3 regions of the Fulvivirga ulvae genome follow, and region 3 is predicted to be linked to each of the others. Evidence: riboswitches for the same ligand, from Rfam matches in the RefSeq annotation. Region 3 holds a riboswitch; each other region holds the start of a gene.

Region 1 (4,572 bases), 1.0 Mb from region 3:
ACGGAAAGTTGTGAGTTACCAAACCGCTTTTCAGATAATATACCCAGTTCCGTACTCCACCCCAGCTCGGGTTCCAGATCAGGGTTACCAACTGCTCCGGCCCCTTTCCAGTACAGGTCATTGAAAGTAGGGATTCGATAGCTGCGGGCCACCTTTGATTTCAAAGAGAAGTCGTTATTTAGCGAGTAGTTCAATCCCAGGGAGGGCATCACTGGTGAAAGGTCACCATCACTCAATGTCTCCCTCAAGCCCAGGTTGGCCTCCAGCCTTTCCGCAAATAGCCTTTTGGCTGAAACATACAGGCCTGTCTGGTTTCTGGAAGGTATTTCACCTGCATAACTGTCCACCTCCGCCTGATCGTAAGTGTTGTTTATACCTGCATCGAGCCATGTAGATTTATCCAGTTTATAAGTAGCTTCAATCTCACTGACCCATGACAGGGATTGTGTGGTGGACACTTCGGTTAATTTGTCGTCGTAGTCCAGGTGGTGGACCAATAAAGCCGATTGTCCGCGGAACATCCTTTTACTGTTTTGGCTCTTCCACTTTAAAACCGCTCTGTGAAATTCATCAGCCTGGGTTTCCCTTGCATCACCTGAGGCAGAAGCCGGGTCCGGAATATGTACCAGGTTGTCCTGATACCAATATTTCAGGCTTATATCACTGTTTCCATTGAGTTGGTAGTATAATTCTGACAATATACCATGCTGATCGATGGAGGCATTGTTTTGCTCCTCTTCCCGGGTTGTGTAACGGTTGAAATAGGTAAAATCATTGTCGGCATGGTTCACAAAGCCACGTATAGATGCCCGCACTTTTTGATGTTTCCAGTTGACATTCGCGCCCGTATAGGTACTGCCAAAACTGCCTATTTGCTGAAATATCTTACCACCAAAGCCTTCCTGCATTGCAGCCTCCGTACCAAGATGAATGGCCCCACCCAGGGTACCCGAGCCGAAAAGGGACCCTGCACCACCATACTGGAGAGATACGTCATCCACAAAGCTTACTGGCATTAAAGTGAGGTCAAGGCTACCGTTGGTCGGACTTTGCAGGTTTATACCTTCCCAAAAAACAGCAGTATGATTACTTCCAGTGCCTCTTACAGAAGGAGTTGAAAGTCCACTCACACCATAAGACCTGATATTGGCTCCTGACAAATTGGTCAATAACTCAGACAGGTTACTGTACTCCGTAGCTTCTCTCTGTACAGGTGAAATTTTCTCCACCTTTTCACCAATGGTAAACTTCTCCAGACGCGTTCCCTCAATGCTGATCTCATCCAGAACCAACGCCGTGGTATCTTCCTGGGCAGCCACATGCTGAACGAAGATGCCTGTAACCAAAGGTAATAATAGAATTCGCAGATAACTCATTCGACAACGTGTTAATGAGCCTTAAATAGAAGCCATTAAGAAATGGGCGAAATGATGGATAACATAGCGTTCACTTCTTAAAGCCTCAACTCCCGAAGGCCCAGATATAAAACTATTGGCAGGTCTCCTGGCTTACCCGACTTTGAGGACCTTCCCATCCCGACAGGTCAGGACAGTGGCAAAGATGATCAAAGCGTATTATCTGTACTGGTGTACAGGTCGGGATTACAGTTGCGGGGACAGCTCCGGAATGATCAGTAACACACTGAGGCACCGGATTCCCTTTTCATCATGATATGCCGTAAGGACTGATCATGAACCAATAATCGGCTCAAAGTTAGGAAAGAATTGAATAGCTCTAAACAAAATGGTTAATATTGTTCTGTATTCAACTAAAAGCACCGACCGATGAAGTTAAAGGTTCTGATTATTGTTTTTTCCATTTTAGCCATAGCCTGCAACCACTCTGATAAGGAGCGGAAAAGCAAAGAAATATTAACAGAAACTCCTGTTAATATTCAGTATGCCACTGGTTTCAGGGTTTCTTTAAAAGAAGGTTATCCTTTTGTGGAGGTACCCAGGCCCTATCAGGGTGCGGAAGAAGGTTTTAAATATTTGCTCGTGCCCAGAGGAGAGGAAATTCCGGCACACGACCGCGATGTTCAGATAGTGGAAGTGCCCATAAAAAGCATTGTCTGTACCTCTACCACGCATATTCCCTTGCTTGACTATATTAATGAAACGCAGAGCCTGACAGGCTTTACTACTACAGACTACATCAGCTCTGCTAACATGCGCAGCAGAATTGATTCCGGTTATGTAACTGAGCTGGGCATAGATAAGGAAATGAACATTGAGCGCCTGCTGGAGCTGGATCCCGAGGCTGTAATGGCCTATACAATTACCGGCGACTATGGACAGTTCCGCAAGATGAACCAGGCCGGAATACCGGTACTTATCAATGCGGAATACCTTGAGCGGCATCCTCTGGGACGTGCGGAGTGGATTAAATTCATGGCTTTGTTTTTTAACAAAACAGACATGGCAGACTCTGTGTTCAACGCTATTGAAAGTAACTACAATACAATGAGAGCAAAAGCCGCAAAGGCAGACTCCATGCCTACCTTATATAGTGGTGTGGTCTACGGTGATACCTGGTACCTCCCGGGCGGGGAAAACAATGCGGCTAAGTTGTTTGCCGATGCCGGAGCCAATTATTTGTGGCAGGACTCAACCACCGGATTTCTGGAATTAAGCTTTGAGTCGGTTTATGAAAAGGCACATGATGCTGACTACTGGGTGGGAGTTGCCTCTTATAATTCACTGGAAGAGATCAAACAGGCCGACCAAAGGTACTCCCGGTTTGATGCTTTTAAAAATGGAAATGTGTACAGCTACAATGCACGCATAGGAGCCACAGGCGGCAATGAATACCTCGAGCTTGGCTACCTCAGGCCTGACCTGATCCTGGCCGACCTGATAAGGATCTTCCACCCTGAATTACTGCCAGATAATGAGCTTTACTTTTACGAAAAGCTGAACTAAGAAACGGTGTAACCCAACAGACTTAAAGGGTATAAGCAAAAGTTGCTAGATTTACGGGTATTAAAAATGAAGGATGAATCAAAAAACACCGCTGATTGAATAGATCGTACACCATAAAATTAACATTGCTGCTGCCATTTTCGATTTTGGTATTATTCGTCGTGAATATCAGCCTGGGCAGTGTTTCCATTCCTTTTGATGAAATATTGAATGTGCTGACGGGCAGTGTTGCGAGCAAAAATAGCTGGACAAACATCATCCTTAATTTCCGGCTACCCAAAGCAATTACTGCCATAGCTGTGGGCGCGGCATTATCCATCAGCGGCCTGCTGATGCAAACGCTTTTCAGAAATCCTCTTGCAGGACCTTTTGTACTAGGCATTAGCTCGGGTGCAAGTCTGGGTGTGGCGCTACTGCTACTGGCGGGTATCTCCATCACCGGGAGCCTTGTTGCCTCCGGGCTTACAAGCTGGCTGGTGGTATCCGCCGCAAGTTTGGGCTCTGCACTGGTGCTACTGTTGGTAGTAGTTGTTTCGCTGAAAATTCGTGACAGCATGACGCTGCTCATCATTGGCCTTATGTTTGGCAGCCTGACCGGGGCAATAGTTAGTATTTTGCAGTTTTTCAGTAGTGGGGAGGAAATTCAAGTATACCTTTTCTGGACGTTTGGAAGTCTGGGCGGACTCAATTGGGACGAAATCACTGTACTCTGGATTATTGCCGGTTTGGGTATAGCCATTGCTTTTATAATGGTAAAACCACTCAACGCTCTGCTCTTAAGTGAAAACTATGCTCAAAGTATGGGGATCAACATCAAAACTTCCCGCTTTTGGATCATTATCAGCACCAGTCTGCTTGCGGGAAGTATTACAGCTTTCTGCGGTCCCATTGCTTTTATCGGAATCGCCATCCCTCACCTTACCCGGCTGCTGTTCAATACCTCCAATCATAAGATATTAATCCCTGCCGTAGCCATGGGTGGCATTATCGTCATGTTGATCTGCGACATTATTTCGCAGCTTCCCGGCAGTGAGCATGTGTTACCCATCAATGCCATAACTTCACTTTTTGGCGCTCCGGTGGTCATCTGGGTAATATTGCGCAGGGGCAGCATTAAACACTCTTTTTCGGGATGACAGAAGTAGACAACAACGATATCGCCCTGGCAATTAAAGATCTTGCCGTAGGTTATCACACCAAAAAGAGGGAGCTGGTGGTGTTGAAAAATATCAACCTCCACCTCAAACATGGAGAGCTGGTTTGCTTTATGGGACCTAATGGAGTGGGAAAATCGACTTTGCTACGAACCATCGCAGGAGTACAAAAACCTTTAGCCGGTGAGGTCAGAATTGAAGATGTTGACCTCTCTACTATTTCAATTGCGGAGCTATCTACTAAAATGAGCGTGGTGCTCACGGATGGTATCAATGCCGGAAATATGACCGGTTGGGAGCTTGTAGGGTTGGGCAGGTATCCTTATCTGGGCTGGCGGGTTGATTTTAGTAATAATGATCTTCGAAAAATTGAAGAGTCCATTACCCTCGCACAGGTATCGGCATACGTGGATAAGAAAGTGCATGAGCTTAGCGACGGTCAATTGCAGAAAATGATGATTGCGCGGGCACTATGCCAGGACACCCCGATCATGATA
Region 2 (4,572 bases), 1.9 Mb from region 3:
CATTAGCTTGTATACCATGGCCCGCAAAATAAAACAGTCCAACGTCATAGGCTTCCAGCTTACGGCCAAACTCATCTATTACCTGCTTCATTTCACGCTGTGTCAGATTTTCGTATTGCATGACCTCAAAGCCCAGACCGGTCAGAGCCTTTTTCATGGATCGGGCGTCATTAACAGGATTTAAAAGCTTATTGGCATTTTGATATTCAGCATTGCCAATAATCAGGGCCAGCCTTTTTTCATTGCTTGACTGAGCATGTAATTGCAATGAAATTGCGGATAAAATAAAAAGGAGTATTGCAGCTATAGATCTCATAAAATGGGGCGAAATGGATTCGCCAATTTAATAAAAAATGAATGGTAATGAAAAGGGATATTGAAATATGTAGAGCCGGCTTTTGGTGCTACCGGCAACCTGGCCCGGTTAAGGTGGAGCATTGCCGTAAAATGAGCCATCGGCAGTTTGGCAGAGCCGCCGTTGCATATCTGTATTTGTACGGTGAGTTTTTTTGAAAAGGTAAAAAGAATGTAGAGAAGAGATCTGTTTAAAAACCGTACCCTATTTTCTTGAGTCTGAGTTGAAATTTCTCCCGGTTATATTCATCCCTCAGGGCTTCCATACAGGCAGCACAAAGGCAATCTTCATATTTATCATTGATGAAATTCCGCTCTTCCTGGCTCAACTTTACAGTGGAGCACTGGCATAGTACTACGGAGCCTACCTTGCACTCAAAAGAGCCGTTACACCGAGGACAATATTTTAATTCATGCTTCATTCATAACAAGTATATCCGGCAGGTTTTTAAGGCCTGCCGGATGGGATTAATAGTAGAAAATTAACTCCATTTAAAAACAAAACCTAGACTACAGTTTCATTTACACGCTCCCGAAGTTGCCTGGCGGCAGCTATCATTTCTACCAGGGCAGTTTTTGTTTCTTTCCAGTCACGTGTTTTCAATCCACAATCGGGGTTTACCCAAAGCCGTTCTGCAGGTATTACTTTCTTTGCTTTTTCAAGCAAGGCCAGCATCTCAACCCTGGAAGGTACCCTTGGCGAATGGATATCATAAACCCCAGGTCCGATTTCGTTGGGATATTCAAAGCTGGCAAAGACATCTAATAATTCCATCTGAGAACGTGAACACTCGATAGTGATTACATCGGCATCCATAGCTGCAATATTTTCGATAATGTCATTAAACTCTGAGTAGCACATATGGGTGTGGATCTGCGTTCCATCATTCACACCACTTGTAGCCAGCCTGAAGGCGCCGACAGCCCACTCCAGATAAGCCGTCCAGTCAGATTTTCTCAACGGTAGCCCCTCACGGATAGCAGGTTCATCTACCTGTATTATTTCTATTCCTGCTTTTTCCAGGTCTATAACCTCATCTCTGATGGCCAGTGCTATTTGCTGGCATGTCTTGGCCCGTGGCTGATCATTACGTACAAATGACCACTGAAGAATGGTAACAGGTCCCGTTAGCATACCTTTAACAATCTTATCAGTCAGTGCTTGAGCATAGGCTGTCCATTCAACCGTCATAGCCGCCGGACGCTTAACATCTCCGTAAATAATGGGAGGTTTTACACATCTTGAACCATAGCTCTGTACCCAGCCATACTTTGTAAAAGCAAAGCCGTCCAGCTTTTCGCCGAAGTATTCCACCATATCATTTCGCTCAAACTCCCCGTGTACCAATACATCCATTTCTATATCTTCCTGCCAGCGGATGGCTTTCTCTATTTCCTGCTTTAGAAATGCATCATATTGCTTTTGGGTTACATTGCCCTTTTTAAAGTCAGCCCGCCATTTCCTTACCTCAGCAGTCTGAGGAAATGAACCAATGGTGGTAGTAGGGAAGAGGGGTAGTTCAAGGAGTTGGTTCTGAAGCTCTTTTCTTTCCGGAAACACAGACTTGCGCCTGAAGTCTTTTTCGGTAACAGCATGGAGTCTGTGAGAAACTTGTTCATTATGGATCAACTCTGAGGTTTGCCTGCTTTTAATGGCATTGACATTACTATTAAACTCCTGCAGGTGAATATTTTCAACTTCATCTGACAACAAGTTTTTAAGTATTACGATTTCATCCAGTTTCTGTCTGGCAAATGCCAGCCACTGTTTTAGCTCCGGTAAGAGAGTCTCGTTATCGTTTTCAAGATCCAGATTACATGGAGAGTGCAGGAGCGAGCATGATGCGGCAATAGTTATTCTCTCCTTTCCTATCTTTTCAGACACCTTTTGAATAGTGTCCAGGGATTGCCTGAAATCATTTTTCCAGATATTCCGTCCATCCACAAGTCCTAATGACAAATTGAGATTTACAGGCAATTGTTTCGAGTTCAGGATGTTGTTCAGTTGCTCAGGGCTGCGGATCAGATCGATATGCAGGGTATCAACGGGTAATGAAAGTGCCAGGTCTAAATTGTCACCAAGGTCTCCGAAGTAGGTGGTTAGTATGATCTTAACCTGGGGAAACTGCTCATTAAGTGACTGGTAGGCATATTTAAGGGCCTCACGTTCTTTATCAGTTAAATCCATTACCAGGTAAGGCTCATCTACCTGAATATATTCCACCCCTAATTCAGTAAACTGCCTGAAAATATCGTGATAAACAGGAAGCAGCTGCTCAATGAGTTCTATCCTATGGAACCCTGATTCCTTTTCTTTACCGAGTAGCAAGTAAGACACGGGCCCAGGCACTACAGGTTTGGTAATTATGCCATTGGCTTTGGCTTCTTTGTATTCATCAAAAATTTTTGTTGAAGAAAGTGAAAACTGCTGGTCATTAGTGAATTCCGGCACGATATAGTGGTAGTTGGTATCAAACCACTTAGTCATTTCCATAGCAGTAATATCCAGGTCATCGTGCTGATAACCGCGGGCCATGGCAAAGTAAAGATCCAGATTGGATTTTGTATTGTCTTTTTTTAGCTCCTTGTATCGTTCAGGAATGGCACCAACAGTCAGAGTCATATCCAATATCTGGTCATAAAAAGAAAAGTCACCGGATGGGATCAGGTCTATTCCTGCATTCTTTTGAATTTTCCAATTGTGCGTGCGGATGTTTTTGCCGGTTTCAAGTAATTCTTCAACCGAAATTTTGCCTTTCCAGTAAGCCTCGCAGGCTTTTTTTAGTTCACGGTGGCTTCCAATAGACGGATAGCCCAAATTGTTTGTTTTCATAGCTTAAGCTTTTAAGTAATTTGAATAATTAGTTAAAAGCTCTTCAGCTCAACTTCACCATGCTTTTAATGAATATAGATAGAAAGGTATGTGCACACCTATACCCAGGTGGCATCAATATCTGTTCTGGCTAATACTTCAAATCGCGAAAGCATCGTCAAATCCTGTTATATACAGGACGATAAAGGCAGGTCTCCTGGCTTTCCGATTCTTGTCGGCCTTCTCATACTGCTTTGAGTACAATGGCATTTGTCAACAAGAATAGCGCTACCCCTTTAAGAGGTCGGAATTACAGTTGCGCGTCAGCTCGTGATTTTCACACGATTCCCTATTATTTTCGGCTTTCACCGAAAACCCTTACCGTTTTTGATTAAGAAATCAAGTAAAGAACTTATTGAATGGAAAGTTAGGAATAAATTTTTTAGAACCGGAAAGGAGGGGTTAAAAATGTTGGCAAATTGGTATTCAGTAAGTCCGAAGTCGGAAGTCCGGAAACCGGAGCTTTTTGTAAGTGGTGAACAGTGAACGGTGAACAGTAAATGGTGATCGGTGACTGGTAAACGGTAAGTAATATTGGAATTTTAGATATTTCTATAACTACCATCCCTCTTGAGGTGATTACAATACGTACCTTCAGAGCTAAATTGTGATCAATCGTAAAACCAGTGGAGTGAGTGAATCGGAAAAACAAGAACTCTCAACGTAAGCTTACCAGCGAAATAAGATAAAACTGCCTCATTGCAATTTCACCCTTATCCGGGCTGGATTTGTGTTTGAGCTCTAATCAGGAAAGTTCACTGTATGGTGTCGGCGGCAGGAGGGGTGTCCCGGTTTTGCTACCGGGACGAAAGGTGTGTTTTTATATTCCTTACTCTTTTGGATAATCATAGCTTACCATCCACTGTACATCGAACTTGTCTTTAAACATACTGAAATACGAACCCCAGGGCACATCACCGATAGGCATTTCAATGGCACCGCCTTCTGAAAGTTTGTCGTAGATGCGCTGTGCTTCATCTTTGCTGTCGGTCGATACGGATATGTAAAAATTGTTGCCCTGCGAAAGTTTCTGTCCCATCGATTCCAAGGCATCAGTGGCCATCAGCATATTGCCATCCCCGATGGGCAGCGCTATGTGCATTACTTTATTTTTAACTTCTTCCGACATGTTCTCGTGGCCCTCCATAGGCATATCGCCGAACCGGATGATACCACCAAGGAATTCGCCTCCGAAAATAGATTGGTAAAAGTTGAAGGCCTCTTCCGTATTACCGGGGAAATTTAAATAGGGATTGATTTTTGTCATGGTTGTTTTGATTTTGTTTTAGGCAAAAATATAAGAATAAACCACCTGACAGCGTGTGCAAATCCGCCAATGATCAGGG
Region 3 (4,572 bases):
ATGCAAACTCACTTGCTTGTTGAGTCCGTATTTGATTTTAAAGTTTCCGGTCTGGTTATCGAACTCTACATTTTCACCTTTGAAGGTTTTCTCCATCATGCCCGCCAGCACCAGGTCTTCGGCAGATCCGGCGATTACGTTTCGATCTTCTGTAATGAGCCAAACAGAGTCAGCCAGCTGAATGGCCATTTCCAATTCATGGGTAGAGAGCAGAATGGCTTTATCTGTTTCCTTAGCCAATGTCTTCAGTAATGTGAGCAGGTTTACCCGGTTATTCACATCCAGATGTGCCGTTGGCTCATCTAATACCAGCAACGGTGTATCCTGTGCCAGAGCTTTGGCTATCATGACACGTTGTCGTTCTCCATCGCTTAGCTCCCCGATGAACCTGGAAGAGAAGTCCTCAACTTTTACCAGTTCCATAGCTACTTGTATGGCCATCTGGTCCTGCTTGGTAAGGTGCCCTAACCAGTTGGTGTAGGGTGTTCTGCCCAAGGCAACTATTTCAAAAACAGTTAGGTTGACCGGAGTTAGTTTTTGAGAAAGCACCATGCCAATGCAAGTGGCCAGTTGCCGTGGAGTTAGTTTATTGATAGCTTGCCCTTGAATGAAGGCTTCGCCTGACACTGCTGGTATTACGCCGGTAAGCGTATGTAAAAGGGTAGACTTGCCTATACCGTTTGGCCCTAAAAGGCAGGTCAGTTCTCCCTGCTTAAGGTGGAGATTGAGGTTTTGGATGAGGGCCTGCTTTCGATAACCTATAGATAAGTTTTTGGTTTCCAGTATCATGGCTATTTATATTGAAGTTTTCATCATTCGCGAACGGATAACGACCGAAATTACGATCGGGGCACCAAGCAGTGCGGTTACTGCATTGATGGGCAGGGTGGTTTGCTCACCAGGCATTTGAGCGATCATATCGCAAATCAGCATAACTATAGATCCGATTAATATAACCGAGGGTATGAGAATACTGTGATTGGCGGTTTGAAAAACAGCTCTTGCAATATGAGGAATGGCTAAGCCAATAAAGGCCACGGGTCCACAAAATGCTGTAATGCTTCCTGCAAGTAAACAAGAGGCTATAATTACAACGATTCGATACTTTTTTATAGATATGCCCAGCCCTCTTGCATACTGCTCCCCCAGCAAAAAGGTATTCAGTTGCTTTTGAGAGATGAATGCTAACAATATGCCGAGAAGTACAATCGGAGTTAAAATTTGTAACTGCTCCCAGGATACTCCAGCCAGACTCCCAAACGTCCATATGACATATGCCTGTATTAATTCAGCGTCGCTAAAAAATTGAAGCACGCTAACAATCGCACCGCTGGCACTCCCCACCATGAGTCCAACGATAAGAAGTGAAACATTGTCTTTAACCTTTGCGGAAACTAAAAGTACAAATGAGAGTACTGCGGAAGAACCCAATACGGCTGCGACTACTACTCCCCAATTTCCTAACTGGTATAGTATATTGAAAACGGAACTGCCCGACATGACCAATAGCGCCACTCCCAGGCTGGCTCCGTTGCTGATACCGAGTACAAATGGCCCTGCCAAAGGGTTTCTGAATAAAGTCTGCATCAGAAGCCCCGCCACTGACAAGCCCGACCCAACCAGGAGAGCCGTCAAGGCTTTGGGTAGTCGAAATTCAGTAATAATAAACCCCCAGCTTTCCTTTTCGAGCGGTTTGCCTGTCAACGATTTCATTACCTGATCGAGAGGTATGTTGACTGTGCCATATCGAATATCCAGCAAGAACAGGATGATCAGGAGTATTATAGCGAGGGTATAGAATGCTATGTATTTGGAAGGGACAAATCTCATGGAGGATTAATTGAGTTTTTTATAATAGATAAGCTGGTGATCAGGGAATTTCTCTGGATGTATAATCTTTATTAAATCCTTAAGTATTAGATGTGGATTGACCAGACCTGTTTCCCAATAGTCGTTGGCTCCTGTTTCATTAATGCGGCCATATATGTTATAAACTTTCTTTTGCTGAAAAGCCGAGAACCGGGTATATCTTTCATCGTGATCGATAAATTCGGCGAGCTCGGTAAAACCTCCGGGATTGATCCAGATATCGGCATTGAGTTGTTTGTCTATAACCGTTTCAAAGCTTAATGGTATGCTTCCTCTTGACTTATCTGAGAACCAATAGTAAGAGGCGTTGGCATCTTTTAAAAGTTGTGCTGCATAGCTATTGCCTCCGGGCATGGACCAGGTGTCTTTGTATTTGGCCCCTGCGAGTACAGAAGGTTTGTCACTCACAGCAATGGCTTCTGCTTTTATTTGTTCATACTCATCTTCGATATGATTGAAAATGCTATCTGCCATAGCATCCTTTTCAAGAAAGGCTGCCATAAATTTTAGCCATTCGGCCCTGGCAAGTGGCGAGCTTTCCATCCATTCAATATTATAAGCAATGGGTACTCCTGATTTTTCCAGCAATTTCAGGTTATCGTGTATCTGGGCATGTCCGGTGGTCATCATGAGATCCGGTCGAAGGTCAATAAGGGTCTCAATATTTAAATTTTGGGTGTTTCCAACTTCTGCGATTTCACCATTTAAAGCCCGCTCTTTGATGGATGGATTATAGATATAGTCCAGTGTACTATGCCCAATGAGTGACTGCTCTGCCCCAAGCGTATGCAGTAGTCCGAGATGTGTGGTAGATAAGGTTACGATACTGGAAATCGGTATTTCGACTATAAAAACGTCCTTAGGCAGGTTTTCCGGTACAGGATCACCTTTATGGATTAGGATATAAGTGGCGTATAATGCAGTGGTATCCCAGGGGTTTTGGACTGTAATTTTCTTAAAACCATCCTGTTGTTTTATGCTAAAAAGTGATGCATGTTTAAGTTGGACAGGCTGGCGGGTCGGCAACGTAGATGTACCTTCCTGCTTTGGCGAATTGCATGCAGCCACAAGGCATATCAACACGGATAAACATCTGATAACGAGCTTCATTTTTAAATAATTTGCCCGGGGAAATGGAATCAGAATGACGCAACAAAAGATTTGCAGTACGCAGCAAAAACTATGTAGGATCTTCTAATCAGCACTTTTCTCCCGAAAGTTTCGATTACTATGTTTTACTGGCAGGTCTTCTGGCTTGCTCCAATGTTAACGGCCTTCCCATCCCGATGTAGAGACAGTGGCTTGTGATTTGGTTAACATTTTACAGAGCTTACAGCTGCGGGGACAGCTCCTGATTTTAACAGGATTCCCTTTTAATTCTGTTGACGAAAGTATCTCATCAACAAACACCAATGCTCAAATGTATATAAATTACTTTATTTGGACATAATAGTTAAGACTATCATTTTTCATCACAATGTGTCTTAGGTCTTCCAGCACCTTTTCAGGATGTACAAATCCTGACTGCCAAAAGTCATTTTTGCCATATTGGCTCAACCGGCGGTTGTTATTGTAAATTCGGAGCCGCCCGCCCAGATATTCCGGAGGCAGATTGAGCTCGGCAAGCTGACTTATGGTATTCATTTGGCTGCCCGGATGTAGCCAGATATCACATTGCTGAAGTAACTCAATTACTGTTTCATGAGATAATTTAATATTGCCGGGGTTGGTATCTTCCTTAAGTATGTACTGGCCACCAGCATCTTTGATGAACTGCGCCATATAACTATTGCCCCCGGCTACATACCAATTGTCCTTCCACATATAGCCTACAAAGAATTTAGGAGCACTATCTCTTTTGTTAAACTGAGATTTTATCTTCTCATAGTTATCAGCTTGTTGGTTAAACAGGGTAAAGGCTACATTTTCTGTTTTTGTAAATAGAGAGAGGTATTTTATCCACTCCAGTCTCCCTAAAGGGTGGTTTTCCGTGTGGGCGGAGAAGAGAATAACCCGGAGGCCAAGTGCTTCCAGCTTTTGGTTTACATCCATCGAGTTGCCAACGGCAGACTCTATGATCAGGTCGGGCTGGAGGTTAATTAAAAGCTCATAGTTCAAGTCACCACCTTTGCCTACTTCATTCACACCCTTATTGATAAAATAATTTCTCAAACTGTCATCAAAAACGTCCTCATACGAGGGAATGCCTACAATTCTATCTTGCAAACCCAACTCACTGAGCATATTTATGTGTGTAATGGAAAGGCAAACAATAGCACGCGCGGTAAAGCCGGAGTCTATATTAAATGTTTTCACTACGGTACTGTCACTGTTTGACCACGGGGCATTTATCTTAACCTCCGTGGCCCCGGATTTAAGATAGTCAGCGCCAAACCTTGATGCATGCGACAGGTCCAGGGCTTGTTTTTGTACAGGTGCTTCGGTTTGTGCCGGAGTACATTTCAAAAGGGTACCAAAACATAATATGATCAACAGGTTTTGGACGATACGGATATCAGGCAATGTCATAGCTATACGTGTGGAGTTTGGTAAGAATCATTTCAGCCCTTTGGCTTACGGGCATCAAAGGTATCTCATGAAGTGTAAAACCTAAGGACTGATAAACTTTAATAATTGATCTGTAAATCTTATTCGCTTGTGCGTATGTTTCTCTCCGTTCATGATCATTCACAAAAATGGACG

What was found. A riboswitch is a leader RNA that binds a small molecule or an ion and turns the genes downstream of it on or off. The one in region 3 is predicted to bind cobalamin.
Region 1: it holds a riboswitch for cobalamin, as region 3 does, so the genes downstream of both, LVD17_RS05145 (TonB-dependent receptor plug domain-containing protein) here and LVD17_RS09250 (ABC transporter substrate-binding protein) in region 3, are expected to answer to the same signal.
Region 2: it holds a riboswitch for cobalamin, as region 3 does, so the genes downstream of both, metE (5-methyltetrahydropteroyltriglutamate--homocysteine S-methyltransferase) here and LVD17_RS09250 (ABC transporter substrate-binding protein) in region 3, are expected to answer to the same signal.

The regions. Positions count from the first base shown of each region.
Region 1 covers NZ_CP089981.1:1,240,440-1,245,011, forward strand. The annotation lists gene LVD17_RS05145 (TonB-dependent receptor plug domain-containing protein) at 1-1,376, opposite strand, end outside; cobalamin riboswitch at 1,477-1,715, opposite strand; gene LVD17_RS05150 (ABC transporter substrate-binding protein) at 1,785-2,921, shown strand; gene LVD17_RS05155 (iron chelate uptake ABC transporter family permease subunit) at 3,017-4,057, shown strand; gene LVD17_RS05160 (ABC transporter ATP-binding protein) at 4,054-4,572, shown strand, end outside.
Region 2 covers NZ_CP089981.1:4,097,920-4,102,491, forward strand. The annotation lists gene LVD17_RS17550 (caspase family protein) at 1-316, opposite strand, end outside; gene LVD17_RS17555 (cysteine-rich CWC family protein) at 546-776, opposite strand; gene metE (5-methyltetrahydropteroyltriglutamate--homocysteine S-methyltransferase) at 860-3,187, opposite strand; cobalamin riboswitch at 3,357-3,561, opposite strand; gene LVD17_RS17565 (VOC family protein) at 4,056-4,493, opposite strand.
Region 3 covers NZ_CP089981.1:2,238,135-2,242,706, forward strand. The annotation lists gene LVD17_RS09240 (ABC transporter ATP-binding protein) at 1-789, opposite strand, end outside; gene LVD17_RS09245 (iron chelate uptake ABC transporter family permease subunit) at 796-1,830, opposite strand; gene LVD17_RS09250 (ABC transporter substrate-binding protein) at 1,837-2,979, opposite strand; cobalamin riboswitch at 3,093-3,298, opposite strand; gene LVD17_RS09255 (ABC transporter substrate-binding protein) at 3,301-4,398, opposite strand; gene LVD17_RS09260 (AAA family ATPase) at 4,385-4,572, opposite strand, start outside.